3 regions of the Nesterenkonia sp. AN1 genome follow, and region 3 is predicted to be linked to each of the others. Evidence: riboswitches for the same ligand, from Rfam matches in the RefSeq annotation. Region 3 holds a riboswitch; each other region holds the start of a gene.
What was found. Region 3 has a riboswitch for S-adenosylmethionine ahead of BG28_RS15790 (acyl-CoA dehydrogenase family protein). Riboswitches for the same ligand answer to the same signal wherever they lie in the genome.
Positions count from the first base shown of each region.

Region 1: it holds a riboswitch for S-adenosylmethionine, as region 3 does, so the genes downstream of both, BG28_RS12680 (nitrite/sulfite reductase) here and BG28_RS15790 (acyl-CoA dehydrogenase family protein) in region 3, are expected to answer to the same signal.
Region 2: it holds a riboswitch for S-adenosylmethionine, as region 3 does, so the genes downstream of both, BG28_RS03655 (O-acetylhomoserine aminocarboxypropyltransferase/cysteine synthase family protein) here and BG28_RS15790 (acyl-CoA dehydrogenase family protein) in region 3, are expected to answer to the same signal.

Region 1 is NZ_JEMO01000024.1:38,331-42,445, forward strand. Features, by position in the region: gene BG28_RS12680 (nitrite/sulfite reductase) at 1-1,195, opposite strand, end outside; SAM riboswitch class I at 1,200-1,296, opposite strand; gene BG28_RS12685 (sulfurtransferase) at 1,371-2,207, opposite strand; gene BG28_RS12690 (sirohydrochlorin chelatase) at 2,204-3,046, opposite strand; gene BG28_RS12695 (arginine repressor) at 3,151-3,651, opposite strand; gene argF (ornithine carbamoyltransferase) at 3,653-4,115, opposite strand, start outside.
Region 2 is NZ_JEMO01000005.1:77,382-81,496, reverse strand. Features, by position in the region: gene BG28_RS03675 (FAD-binding oxidoreductase) at 1-518, opposite strand, end outside; gene BG28_RS03670 (linear amide C-N hydrolase) at 612-1,595, shown strand; gene BG28_RS15600 (hypothetical protein) at 1,543-1,899, opposite strand; SAM riboswitch class IV at 2,351-2,484, shown strand; gene BG28_RS03655 (O-acetylhomoserine aminocarboxypropyltransferase/cysteine synthase family protein) at 2,616-4,052, shown strand; gene BG28_RS03650 (homoserine O-acetyltransferase) at 4,068-4,115, shown strand, end outside.
Region 3 is NZ_JEMO01000006.1:181,977-186,091, forward strand. Features, by position in the region: gene BG28_RS04730 (LLM class flavin-dependent oxidoreductase) at 1-1,250, opposite strand, end outside; gene BG28_RS15785 (hypothetical protein) at 1,262-1,900, opposite strand; gene BG28_RS15790 (acyl-CoA dehydrogenase family protein) at 1,870-2,538, opposite strand; SAM riboswitch class I at 2,544-2,630, opposite strand; SAM riboswitch class I at 2,807-2,893, shown strand; gene BG28_RS04740 (flavin reductase family protein) at 2,902-3,432, shown strand; gene acs (acetate--CoA ligase) at 3,448-4,115, shown strand, end outside.

The DNA of each region.
Region 1 (4,115 bases), on a different contig from region 3:
CGTCGAGCACCACGAGCTTCTGGTGCGGGGTGGTGCGCAGCCGGTGAGACCCGTTGGCCTCCAGCAGCTCGGCCAGCTTCACCAGCAGCTCCCCGTTGACCCGGCCGACGACGGGAGCGGCGCCGATGTAGTAGCGCCCGTCCTTCTGCCGGTGGACGCCTACGTGGTCCCCTGGGCGGCTCGGCGCGGGAGCAGGCAGCCCGTCCCGGAGCCGGTGGCCCAGGTATTCGTCCTCGACGACCTGCCGGAACTTCTCCGGGCCCCAGTCATTGAGCAGGAACTTCAGTCTGGCCTTCTGCCGCAGCCGTCGGTAGCCGTAGTCGCGGAAGACCTGGGTCACCGCGTGCCACACATCCGGCGCCTCGTCCTCGGTGGTGAAGACCCCGAGGCGTTCGGCGAGCCGGGGGTTGGTGGAGAGTCCCCCGCCGACCCAGACGTCGTAGCCCGGGCCGTGTTCGGGGTGGACGACGCCGACCAGGCCGAAGTCGTTGATCTCGTGGACCACGTCCTGGCTGGGGTGTCCGGTGATCGCGGTCTTGTACTTGCGTGGGAGGTTCGAGAGCGTGGAGTCCCCGATGTAGCGGCGGGCGATCTCGGCGATCACCGGAGAGGGGTCGATGATCTCTTCTGCGCAGATCCCAGCCACGGGAGAGCCCAGAATCACCCGCGGAACGTCTCCGCAGGCCTCCGTGGTGCCCAGGTCCACGGACTCGAGGCGGCGCCAGATCTCCGGGACGTCCTCGACCTGCACCCAGTGCAGCTGGATGTTCTGCCGGTCGGTCAGGTCCGCAGTGTTGCGGGCGAAGTCCACGGCGATCTGACCGACCACGCGCAGCTGCTCGGTGGTCAGTGCGCCGCCGTCGATCCGGACCCGGAGCATGAAGTACTTGTCGTCGACCTCCTCCGGGGGCAGCGAGTTGTGCGCACCGGCGGGGACTCCGGGGCGTCGCTGGGTGTAGAGGCCCCACCAGCGGAAGCGGCCGCGCAGGTCATCGGAGTGGATCGAGTCGAAGCCCTCCTTGGAGTAGACCTGTTCGATCCGCTCGCGGACGTTCAGGCCGTCGTCGGCCTGCTTGAGCTCCTCGTTGTGGTTCAGCGGGTCCTTGCCGTCGATCTTCCACTGGCCGTTAGGCCGTGGGGATGAACGGTCGGGCCGCCTGCTGGCGGCGGTCGTGGTAGCTGTATCGGTCGACAAAATGCCTCCATCGTTCCCGGCGTGAGCACCCGGCATGTGCATGCGGTTCCGGGTTGCTGCGGCGTCGTCGAGCCAGGTCTCTCAGCCGCTCTGGATGGTTGGTCGCCCTCGTGCGGTGCGATACTCCACACTAAAATACAAACCTGAACTTATCAAATATATGTGTCATTAAAGTTCATGGACGAAGAGTGGGGTGAACTGTGCGGTCTCCCCCGTGGACCCACTGGCCGAATCCTCCGGGGAAGAGCACCGGGTCGAAGCCCGCAGCGCTGAGCGCGAGCACCGCGTACGCGGAGTGGACTCCGGAGGCGCAGTAGCAGTAGACGGGGACCCCGGGCTTCACCCCGAGCTCCAGGTAGCACTGCTGCAGCTGGGCAGCCGGGAGCAGCCGTCCATGGTCGTCGACGTTCCCGGCGACCGGCGCGTTCAGCGCCCCCGGGATGCGCCCGTCACCGGCGTAGCGCTGGGCGGATCGGGCGTCGATCAGCTGCGCCTCGGATCCGAGGGCCGCGATCTCACCCAGGTCCGCGGTCTTCATCGCCCCGAACCTGATCTCCGCCTCCGTGGCCTCAGGCAGCTCGAAGCCCTCAGCGAGGGCATGCCCGGCCTGGACCCAGGCGCGCAGCGAGCCGTCGAGCACCCGCACATCGGCAAGGCCCGCATGGCGCAGCAGCCACCAGGCGCGCGCCGAGGAGAAGTTCTTCAGGTCGTCATAGACCACCACGGTGTCCTCCGGACCAATGCCCCAGCGGCGCACCGACTCCTGGAACGCGGCAGGGTCGGGCAGCGGATGCGCGCCATCCCCTGCGGGCCGGTCCGGGGTGCTGAGCTCGTATTCCAGGTCGACGAACACCGCACCCGGGATGTGCCCAGCCAGGTATTCGGGAAGGCCCTCCGGGCGGTCTTGCCGCCATCGGACATCGAGCAGCGTCAGCGGCGCACCGGTGCGCTGGAGGGCGCGGAGCTCCTCCACGGTGATGCTGACCTCGGGCAAGGTGGGCACGCCGGTCATGACGCCTCCTGCGGCTGGGGTGCGGAGGCCGGCACGGGCACGGCTTTGGAATACCGCTCCAGCACGAGGTCGACGAGCTGCGCCGGAGCCGTGGGGCGACCGGAAGCCAGCAGCGGCTCGGCGGTCAGGTCGGCGCCGGCCGATTCGAGCAGCGTCTGGAAGTAGCCCGGGGCCAGCAGATAGCTCGCCACCACCACGCGCCGCCCAGGGTGCTCGGCGCGGGCACGCGCCACCGCCGCGGTGACGCTGGGCTGCGCGAAGGAGAGATAGGACTCGTGGACCTCGACTCCGAGATGGCTCCCGAGCATCGCGGCGGCGGTCTCGCAGTCGCGGACCGCCGAGCCGTCGGAGGAGCCTGCCGCGCCGAGGATGATGATGTCCCGGTCGGGATCGGCGCCGATCTCCCCCAGCCGATGAGCCAGCAGCTCGGTCAGTCGACCATCGGGGCCGAGCGCGCGGCACAGCGTGGCCGGTCGGGTGAGGTTCTGCATCGCCTCGCGCAGATCCACGTTGACGTGGAACCCGGTGGAGAGCAGCAGCGGCACGATGGTCGCACCCATGCCCGCAGGAAGGCTGCCCAGGGTGGCGTCAACGTCGGGCTGCTGCACGTCGACGTGGCCGAGTCGCACGGTGGGCGGGCTCGCCGGTGGAATCCCTGGCGAAGTCTTGGGCGGGGTCTCGGAAGAAACGTCCGGTGGAGTCTCGGATGGACTCGCAGGTGACCCTGGGGCGTGGAGCCGGTGGGCGACGTCGTCGATGAGCTGACGCACCACGGCCTGGCCGCGCTTCGATGAGGTGCCGTGGGAAATGCCTACGAGCGCTGTTGTCTGTGTTCGCATAGGTGCACAGTAGTGGCCGACACCAGAGGGTGCACCATTATGAACATTGATATGAACGTTTATTTCCTGGTGCGCCGGTCAGCGCGGTGTGAGCAGCGCCGCGGCTAGCCCCGGCCCTCGGCGAATCCGGTGAAGCGGTGCGCCACCGCGGCTCCCCCGTCGGGCTCGGTGGTGACCACCATGATCGTGTCGTCTCCGGCGATGCAGCCCAGTACCTCTGGGATCCCGGCGTGGTCCACCGCGCTGGCCAGGAACTGGGCGGCTCCGGGCGGAGTGCGCAGGATGACCAGGTTCGCGCTGGGCTCGGCAGAGACCAAGAGGTCCTTGCACAGCGCGATCAGCCGCGCCGTCGTCGTCGCGTCGGTCTGGTCGGCCTGCAGCTCACGGTCATGTCCGTCGGAGGGCACCGCATAGATCAGCGCACCCTGGGCGCCGCGCACCCGGGCGGCGCCGATCTCCACCAGGTCCCGCGAGAGCGTCCCCTGGGTCACCGTGACCCCGGCGTCGGCGAGGCGTTCGGCCAGCTCAGCCTGGGACCGGACCTGGGAGCGGGAGATCAGCTCACGGATCTTCGCGTGCCGCGCGGTCTTGGTGGTCGGTGCCATCTCAGCGTTCCCCTGCCCGGACCAGTTCCGCGGTCTGCGCGTCGGCGAGCCCGGAGCGCACCAACAGCCAGGCCATCAGCGCCTTCTGCGCGTGCAGCCGGTTCTCCGCCTCATCCCAGACCACCGACTGCGCCCCGTCGAGGACCTCGGCGCTGATCTCGACTCCGCGGTAGGCCGGAAGGCAGTGCAGGACGACGGCGCCCGGGTCGGCATGCGCCATGGCCGCCGCGTCGACCCGGTAGTCCCCGAAGAGCTCGAGTCGCTGCTGCTTCTCCTCCTCCTGTCCCATCGAGACCCAGGTATCGGTGGCCACCGCCTCGGCGCCGGCCAGCGCCTGGACCGGATCGGTGGTGATCAGCACCTTGGCCCCGGTCTGCTCGGCGCGGGCCTGGGCGGCGTCGATGATGCGCTGCTCAGGCAGGTAGCCGGCGGGGCCGGCGATGCGGACATCCATGCCGGCGTTG
Region 2 (4,115 bases), on a different contig from region 3:
TCCAGGGCCAGCACCGAGTCCCGAGTCACCCCGTACTTGGCGCAGCGCAGGCCGCCGGCGTTGGTGGCGACGTTGCCTCCGATGGTGGAGATGCGGTAGCTCGCCGGGTCAGGGGCGTACATCAGCCCGTGCTCCGCGGCGGCAGCGTTGAGGTCGGCGTTGATCACGCCTGGTTCGACCACGGCGACCTCGTCCTCCGGCCGCATTGCCAGGATCCGGTTCATCCGGGCCAGGTTCAGCACCACGGATCCCTCGGTGGTGTTCGCCCCGCCGGAGACGGAGGTCCCGGCGCCGCGGGTGATCAGCGCGAACCCGTGTTCGGCCGAGAGTCGCACCAGCTTCTGCACGTCCTGGGTCGATTCAGGGAAGACCACAGCGCGCGGTCGGTGCACCTGCCAGTGCTCCAGCGGCCCCTTGTCCACCGAGTGGGCGTCAAGCTCGGCCGGGTCGGTGCTCAAGGCATGCGACGCAAAGGCGCCGCGCAGGATCATCGGGACGTCAGGGTCAGAAGCGGTCATGGAAGCTGAGTCTAGGTCAGGGTTGACCTCGGGATATGGCCTGGAACACACTGAGGCCCAACGAACGCCCCGGATCGGGGAGAGGCGGGTCTGATGTGCACACGAGTGGTCTACCTGGGCGAACAGGACCGTGTGCTGACCGCCCGGTCCATGGACTGGAACGCCGACCTGGGGACGAATCTGTGGGTCTTCCCGCGCGGTCTCCCGCGGAAGGGAGGAGCCGGGCCGCGCTCGCTGACCTGGACATCTCGCTACGGCAGCGTGATCGCCACCGGCTATGACGTCTCGACCACCGATGGGATCAATGAGTGCGGCCTCGTCGCCAATGCGCTTTGGCTGGTGGAATCGCGCTACCCCAGGCTCGATGACGTCCGGCCGAAGCTCTCCCTCGGCGCGTGGGCCCAGTATGTGCTGGATAGCTGCGCCACCGTGGCGGAGGCGGTGGAAGTATTGGCCCGGGAAGACTTTGCCGTGGTCACCGCCGGGGTGCCAGGGCAGCCGCGCGAGGCGACCATGCACCTGTCGATCTCCGATGCTTCTGGGGACAGCGCGATCTGTGAGTACCTGGACGGGACGCTGCAGATCCACCACGACCGGGCGCACCAGGTGATGACCAATTCGCCGCCCTTCGCGGAACAGCTGGCGGTCGACGCCTACTGGCGCGGGATCGGCGGGACCGTGATGCTGCCGGGCACCAACCGCGCCGCAGACCGCTATGTCCGGGCCAGCTTCTACGTCAACGCGGTGCCCCAGGTCGAGGACCGCACCATCGCGACCGCGGCGGTGTTCGGAGTCATCCGCAACGCCTCGGTCCCCTATGGGATCTCCACCCCGGGGCAGCCGAACATCTCCTCGACCCAGTGGCGCACCGTGGCGGACCACAAGGACCGCCGGTACTACTTCGACTCCGCGCTGCGGCCCAGCGTCATCTGGGTCTCGCTGGACCGGCTCGCGCTCGGCGAAGGCTCCGGGGTCCGCCGTCTGGTGCTCAGCGAGGGGCCGCCCGAGGGTCACGTGGGAGAGGTCAGCGATCTGTTCGAACCGGCCGAGCCGTTCGCGTTCCTCGGTCCTGAGTGACCCGTGCCAGCGTGGGATCCTCCGTCGGTGCGGTTCCCTCGGTCTGACCTCGAGCCGAGGGCCGCGCGTGGGTCCGGACCAGCAGAATGGTCAGAACCGAGCCGATGAACGGTGCCAGGACCATCAGGAACGCGAAGGCGATCTTGGGCGCGAGGTCAAGGCTCTGGTTCCGGACCAGCTCCACCGCGGCCCAGAGGAGAGCCGTGGCGTAGGCGATCGGTATGCCCCACCACGCAATGTCGATCCAGGAGGAGTCGATCACTGGATTAAGCGCAATCACTGCGGGAGATGTCGCAGAAGGCATGAGATGGATATCCAATATTTTGGTTCTCTATTTCGAAAGAAACGCTACATTCTCTCGGGCCGGGAAGCCAGTGACCGTCGGCTTCACGGAGCTGGGGCAGACGGGGTGACCGTCCACTGTGGGGCCTCGGCATCACACGCATCGGGCGCGAGGTCTGCGTCGCACTCCTCCGGGACCGGGTAGCTGATCGACTGCGCAGTGCTTGCCCCGACGAAGACCTCGTCCCCATCGGCGTAGTCCTCCCCGTGGAAGGAGATCCCGGATCCGGTGGGGGATTCCGCAAGGATCTCGGTCGGGAAGAGCGCATGGGGGAGAGTCCAGAGATGGAGCGCCTCGACCCGGCAGCAGCGCCACGGATCCTCGCCCGTCGGGCGCCGAACATGACGAACTGCGAACCCGCCGGACCCACCGCACTTGCACCGGAGCATTCCGCGATGCAGACTTATCCCTAGGTCAAGAGTGCCAGCGCAAAACCCCGGTTTGCTGGCCGGCAACCCTCCAGTTCGCGGTGGGGTGCCCCGGGTGACGACCTGGTTGCGGCAGTCCCGGAGAAGATCCAAGGACTGACCGTGGCAAGCGCGGGCCACACACCAGTGCGGGCCCTTCACCCCAGTCCTCAGGACAGGGCCGTACAGGATTCGGCGCCGGCAACACGCTCACCGGCAGCGACGTTCAGATCCGGTCCAGATCCTGGGCCGCATTGAATGGAGAATCCCTTGAGCCACGAGAACACCTGGCAGTTCGAGACCCAGCAGATCCACGCCGGCGTCGCCCCCGACCCGGTCACCGGAGCACGGGCACTGCCGATCCAACAGACCACCTCCTTCGTCTTCCCGGACACCGCCGCGGCCGCGCGCCGCTTCGGCCTCGAGGAGATCGCCCCGATCTACTCCCGCATCGGGAATCCCACCGTCCAGGCGGTGGAGGACAAGATCGCCGCCCTCGAAGGCGGAGTCGGGGCGCTCGCCGTCGGCTCCGGACAGGCCGCCACCTCGCTGGCACTGCTGAACATCGCCCACGCCGGCAGCCACATCGTCGCATCGCCCACGCTCTACGGCGGCACACAGAACCTCTTCAAGCACACCCTGCCGAAGTTCGGCATCGAGGTCTCCTTCGTGGAGGACCCCGATGACCTCGAGTCCTGGCGCGCCGCCACCCGGGAGAACACGGTGGCCTTCTTCGGCGAAGCCGTGGCGAACCCGCGCGGCGACGTGCTCGACATCGAAGGCGTCGCCTCGGTGGCGCACGAGTTCGGCGCGCCGCTGATCATCGACTCCACCCTGACCACGCCCTACCTGATCCGGCCCTTCGACTTCGGCGCCGACGTCGTGGTGCACTCGGCCACCAAGTTCCTCGGTGGGCACGGCACCGCCATCGCCGGGGTGATCGTGGACTCCGGACGCTTCGACTACTTCGCCCACCCCGAGCACTTCCCCGGCTTCTCCACACCGGATGAGAGCTATCACGGGCTGGTCTTCGGCCGCGATCTCGGATCCGAGGGGATCTTCGGAGTCAATCTCTCCTTCATCCTCAAGGCCCGGGTCCAGCTGCTGCGCGACTTCGGACCGGCGCTGTCCCCGCACAACGCCTTCGAGATCAACCTCGGGCTCGAGACCCTCTCGCTGCGGATCGAGCGCCACGTGGAGAACGCCCAGAAGGTGGCCGAATACCTGGAGGCCCACGACGACGTCCGGCGGGTCTACTACTCCGGGCTGCCCTCCAGCCCCTGCTTCGAACGCGCCAAGAAGTACCTGCCGCGCGGGTCCGGGGCGGTGCTGGCCTTCGAGCTCGCCGGGGGAACAGCCGAGGACGACGCCGCCCAGGCGCGTGCCGGCCAGGCCTTCGTGGACGCGCTTGAGCTGCACTCGCTGGTGGCCAACGTCGGGGACGTCCGTTCCCTGGTGATCCACCCCGCCTCGACCACGCACAGCCAGCTCAGCGCCGCCGAGCAGCGCGCCGCCGGGGTCAAGCCCGGACTGGTCCGGCTCTCCGTGGGCCTGGAACACATCGACGACATCATCGCCGACCTGGCCCAGGGCTTCGAGAAGGCCGCCCAGGCCGCAGCATCTGCGGCATCGGAGCATGCTACAGACACCGCCTCCGAGGCCGGCGCGAACAATGTGACGAAGCAAGAAACCGCAGCGGCGGTCTGAGGCTAGGGTGATCAGGTGCTGAACGACTTTGGGAACCGACCTGCCGGAGCGCTGAAGACCGCT
Region 3 (4,115 bases):
TCGATGAACGTGCCCGGAGTGATGTGATAAGCCAGGTTGAACCCGTCCACATCGGTCTCCTCCTGCCATTCGATGAGCTGCTGTGCGGCGCTCGGGCCGTCGCCGATGATCACCGGGCCGAAGCCGCCGACGCCGACCCACTCGGCCAGCTGACGGACCGTCCAGACCTCGTCCTCCCGGCCCGAGGCCTTCTGGAAGGTCTCCACGGTGGACTGGATGGCGTTGGACTTCACGTCACCGATCGGCTGGTCGAGATCGAACTGGCTCAGGTCGATGCCCATCCAGCCTGACATCAGCACCAGTCCGCCCTCGGCGTCGATGTACTGGGTGAGGTCCTCGTACTTGGCCTGGGCGGCGGCGTCGTCGGGACCGGTGACGATGGTCTGCATCGCGAAGATCCGCACCGAGTAGGGATCACGTCCGGCCTCGGCCACCGCCGCGCGGATCTTGGCCACGGAGGCCTTGGCCAGCTCCTTGGTGGGTGGGTTGATGAACACCGCCTCGGCGTGCTTGCCGGCGAAGGCGCGACCGCGGGTAGAGGCCCCGGCCTGGTAGATCACCGGGGTGCGCTGCGGGGAGGGCTCCACCACGCCGATGCCGGGGGTCTTGAAGAACTCCCCGTGGTGCTCGATCCGGTGGACCTTCGCCGGGTCGGTGAAGACCCCGGAGGCCTTGTCGGCGAGGACGGCGTCATCCTCCCAGGAGCCTTCGAGCAGCTTGTAGACGACGTCGAGGTACTCCTCGGCGTGGTCATAGCGGCGATCGTGCTCCATCTGATCGTCCTGGCCCATGTTCTGCGCGGCAGAGGGCAGATAGCCGGTGACCACGTTCCAGCCCACGCGGCCGCCGGTGAGGTGATCCAGGGTGCCCAGTCGCCGGGAGAACGGGTAGGGGTGCTCATAGGCGGTGCCGGCGGTGATGCCGAAGCCCAGGTTCTTCGTCACCGCTGCCATCGCTGAGACCAGCAGGAACGGATCCTGCAGCGGGATCTGCGCGCCAGAGCGCAGGGCTGCCTCCGGGTTCGAGCCGAAGACGTCGTAGGGGCCGAGCACGTCGGCGATGAAGAGGCCGTCGAAGAGCCCGCGCTCCAGGATCTGCGCCACCTCGGTCCAGTACCCGATGGTGTTGTAGTCCCGGGCGCGGTCTTCAGGGTGGCGCCACAGTCCCGGGGACTGATGCACCACGCAGTTCATGTCGAAGGCGTTGAAGAGGATCTCGCGCGTGCCTGACTCTGTGGTCGGGAAGGTCATTCGTTGGTCTCCTAGGACGTCGGGTCGGTGGTCTGGATCAGGTTCTGCACATCGGCGGCGGCGGACTCCCCCGCGGCATCGGGTTCGCCGACGCTCCACAGCCGCACCGGCTCGGTGCCGTTGACCCGGTGGTCTCCGGCGATCCGAGCCTTATAGACCCAGGGGTTGTGGCTGGTGACGGTGCGGGCGTTGCGCCAGTGCCGGTCCAGGCTTCGGGACTGGCTCACCCCGGAGGCGCCGAGGACATCGAAGATCCGGGTGACCGCCTCCAGCACGGGGCGGTGCAGCGCCACCTGGGCGCGTCCGGTGGCCAGCTCCACCGCATTGGCAGCCTCGATCTGGGCATCGCTGGCACTGCCTCGCTCGGCGAAGGCCGCATCCAGGCTCGCCGCGGTGGCGAGGACCTGCGCACGCGCCAGCGCCGCCACCGCATCCACCTCACCGACGGCCTGCAGCAGCTGCGGGTCGGTGCGCGGGGTGCGAGTGTTGGCGTGGGAGAAGGTCCGCGAGCGCTCATGCAGCAGCGCGGCCGCGTCACGGGCCGCGGCCTCGGCGACACCGGCAAGCACGATCAGCAGAAAGTGCTGGTACAGCGCGGTCTGATACGGGAAGCGGTCACTCAGCCCGCGCAGCTCGGCCTCCTCCACCACGCGTCGGTCAGCCGGGCGGTGCCTGATCCGGTGGTGCGCTGACCGAAGCCGTCCCAGTCGTCGTCGATCTCCACGCCTGGCTGGTCCCGGCGCACGAGTACCGCAAGCTCATTGCCGGCGGCATCCCGGGCGGTGACGTCGAGCCAGTCCGCGAAGATCGCACCCGTGGTGTAGTACTTCACCCCGTTGACCACGTGCCCGTGGGCGGTCTCGCTGACCACGGTGCCGGACTGGTGGAAGCCACCCTTCCCCGGCTCGGTCCAGGCGTTGCCGACCAGCTCTCCCGCCACCAGCCGCGCGAGCCAGCGCTGCACGACGGGCCCGGCCTCGGGCGCAGAACCTGGTGCGGCACCTGAGCGCCACAGCAGATCCTCCTGGACCGCGAAGTGGCCGCGCAGCACCTGCGGGATGTTGCTGTCCTGGGCTGCGAGCTCCACAAGGACCTCGGTGGTCTGAACCCAGTCCAGTCCGTGGCCCCCGGCCGACTCGGGCACCCGAAGCCGTCCGATGCCGCAGGAGACGAGCTCCCTGACCTCACTGCGGGCGAGTTCCCGGCTGCGCTCTCGGTCGAGCGCGGAGAGCCCCACGCGCTCGATGGCGTCGCGAAGAATCTGGGGCACAGGCAGTTGAATGTTCATTCTTTCCTCCATCGATTCTGGCGGTAGCACCCGGCATTCCCGGGTTGCTGCGACGTCTGCGGGCCAGATCCCTCGGTCGCTCTGGATGGTGATGACGCTAAATATAGAGTGCGCAAGGACTGATTCGTCAAGTTCACATGACGCCGCACGTCTGAACTCTGCCGCTGCTGCACACTGCCGGGCTGCGTCTGGCGGCGGAATGTCATGTGGCGTCTCACAGTGCGAGCGATTCTTGCTGGTCGGCGGGACCACGCGTAGCGTGGACCTGTAACCATCCCGAGCGGCTGAGAGATCTGGCTCAGAGACGCCGCAGCAACCCGGATACGCCGGGTGCTAACGCCAGGACCGATGGAGTTGATTCGCATGTCTGTCCCTGCACGCACCCTCGAGAACCCCACCGCAGCATCTCGCGTGGACTCCTTTGCGCTGCGCCATGCCCTGGCGCAGTTCCCGCAGGGGATCGTCGCGGTCGGCGCGGAGATCGACGGGACCCCCGAGGCGATCATCGCGTCCACCTTCACAGTGGGCGTCTCGCTGGAACCGCCCCTGGTCACCCTGGCGGTGCAGCACAATTCCTCCACCTGGCCGAAGCTCGAGCGCAGCGGCGGGGAACTGGGAATCTCGGTGCTCGGCCGCGATCAGAACGGGCTGTGCCGGCAGATCGCCTCGAAGGACCGCGCCAACCGCTTCACCGGGGTGGACTACCAGCTCCAGGGCTCGGCGCTGCTGCTCGAGGGCGTGCCGATGTGGCTGCGCACCCGGATCTATGACCAGGTCCGCGCCGGGGACCACGACATCATCGTGCTCGAGATCCTGGACCTGGGCTTCACCGAGGGTGCCGCCGGGCTGGTCTTCCACCAGCACGAGTTCAAGACCCTGGCCCCGTTGAGCTGACCCGAAGGACCCTTCTTGACCACCCACCCTCGCTCCACCGTGCCCGCAGACGCGAGCGTCCCGGAAGATCCGGCGCATCCCGCCGCCGTGCACACCTGGGCGGATCCGCAGGATGAGGACCAACGTCTGGCCTTCTGGTCCGACGCGGCGAACCTGCTGGACTGGTCCACCCCCTGGGAGACCACCCATTCCTGGACCCCGCCGAGCTCGGTGACCCGACGCGGCCCGAAGATCGGCTGGTACGAGGGCGGAACGCTCAACGCCGCGGTGAACTGCGTGGACCGCCATGTCGCCGCCGGACGCGGGGAGAAGATCGCGCTGCACTTCGAGGGCGAGCCGGGAGACCGCGCGGACGTCAGCTACGCCGAGCTGGGCCGGCGGGTCAACCAGGCGGCGAATGCGCTGAGCGCCATGGGGGTCACCCGTGGGGATCGCGTGGTGATCTATCTGCCGGTGCTGGTCGAGACCATCGTGGTCACCCTGGCCTGCGCCCGGATCGGCGCGGTGCACTCGCTGGTCTTCGGCGGCTTCTCCGCGGAGGCGCTGAAGTTCCGGGTCGAGGACACCGGTGCGAAGCTGCTGGTCACCACCGATGGTCAATACCGCCGCGGCAAGGCGGTGCCGGTGAAGGCCAATGCCGATGCCGCCGTCGCCGGGGCCACGGCCGAGCACGGCGGCAACCT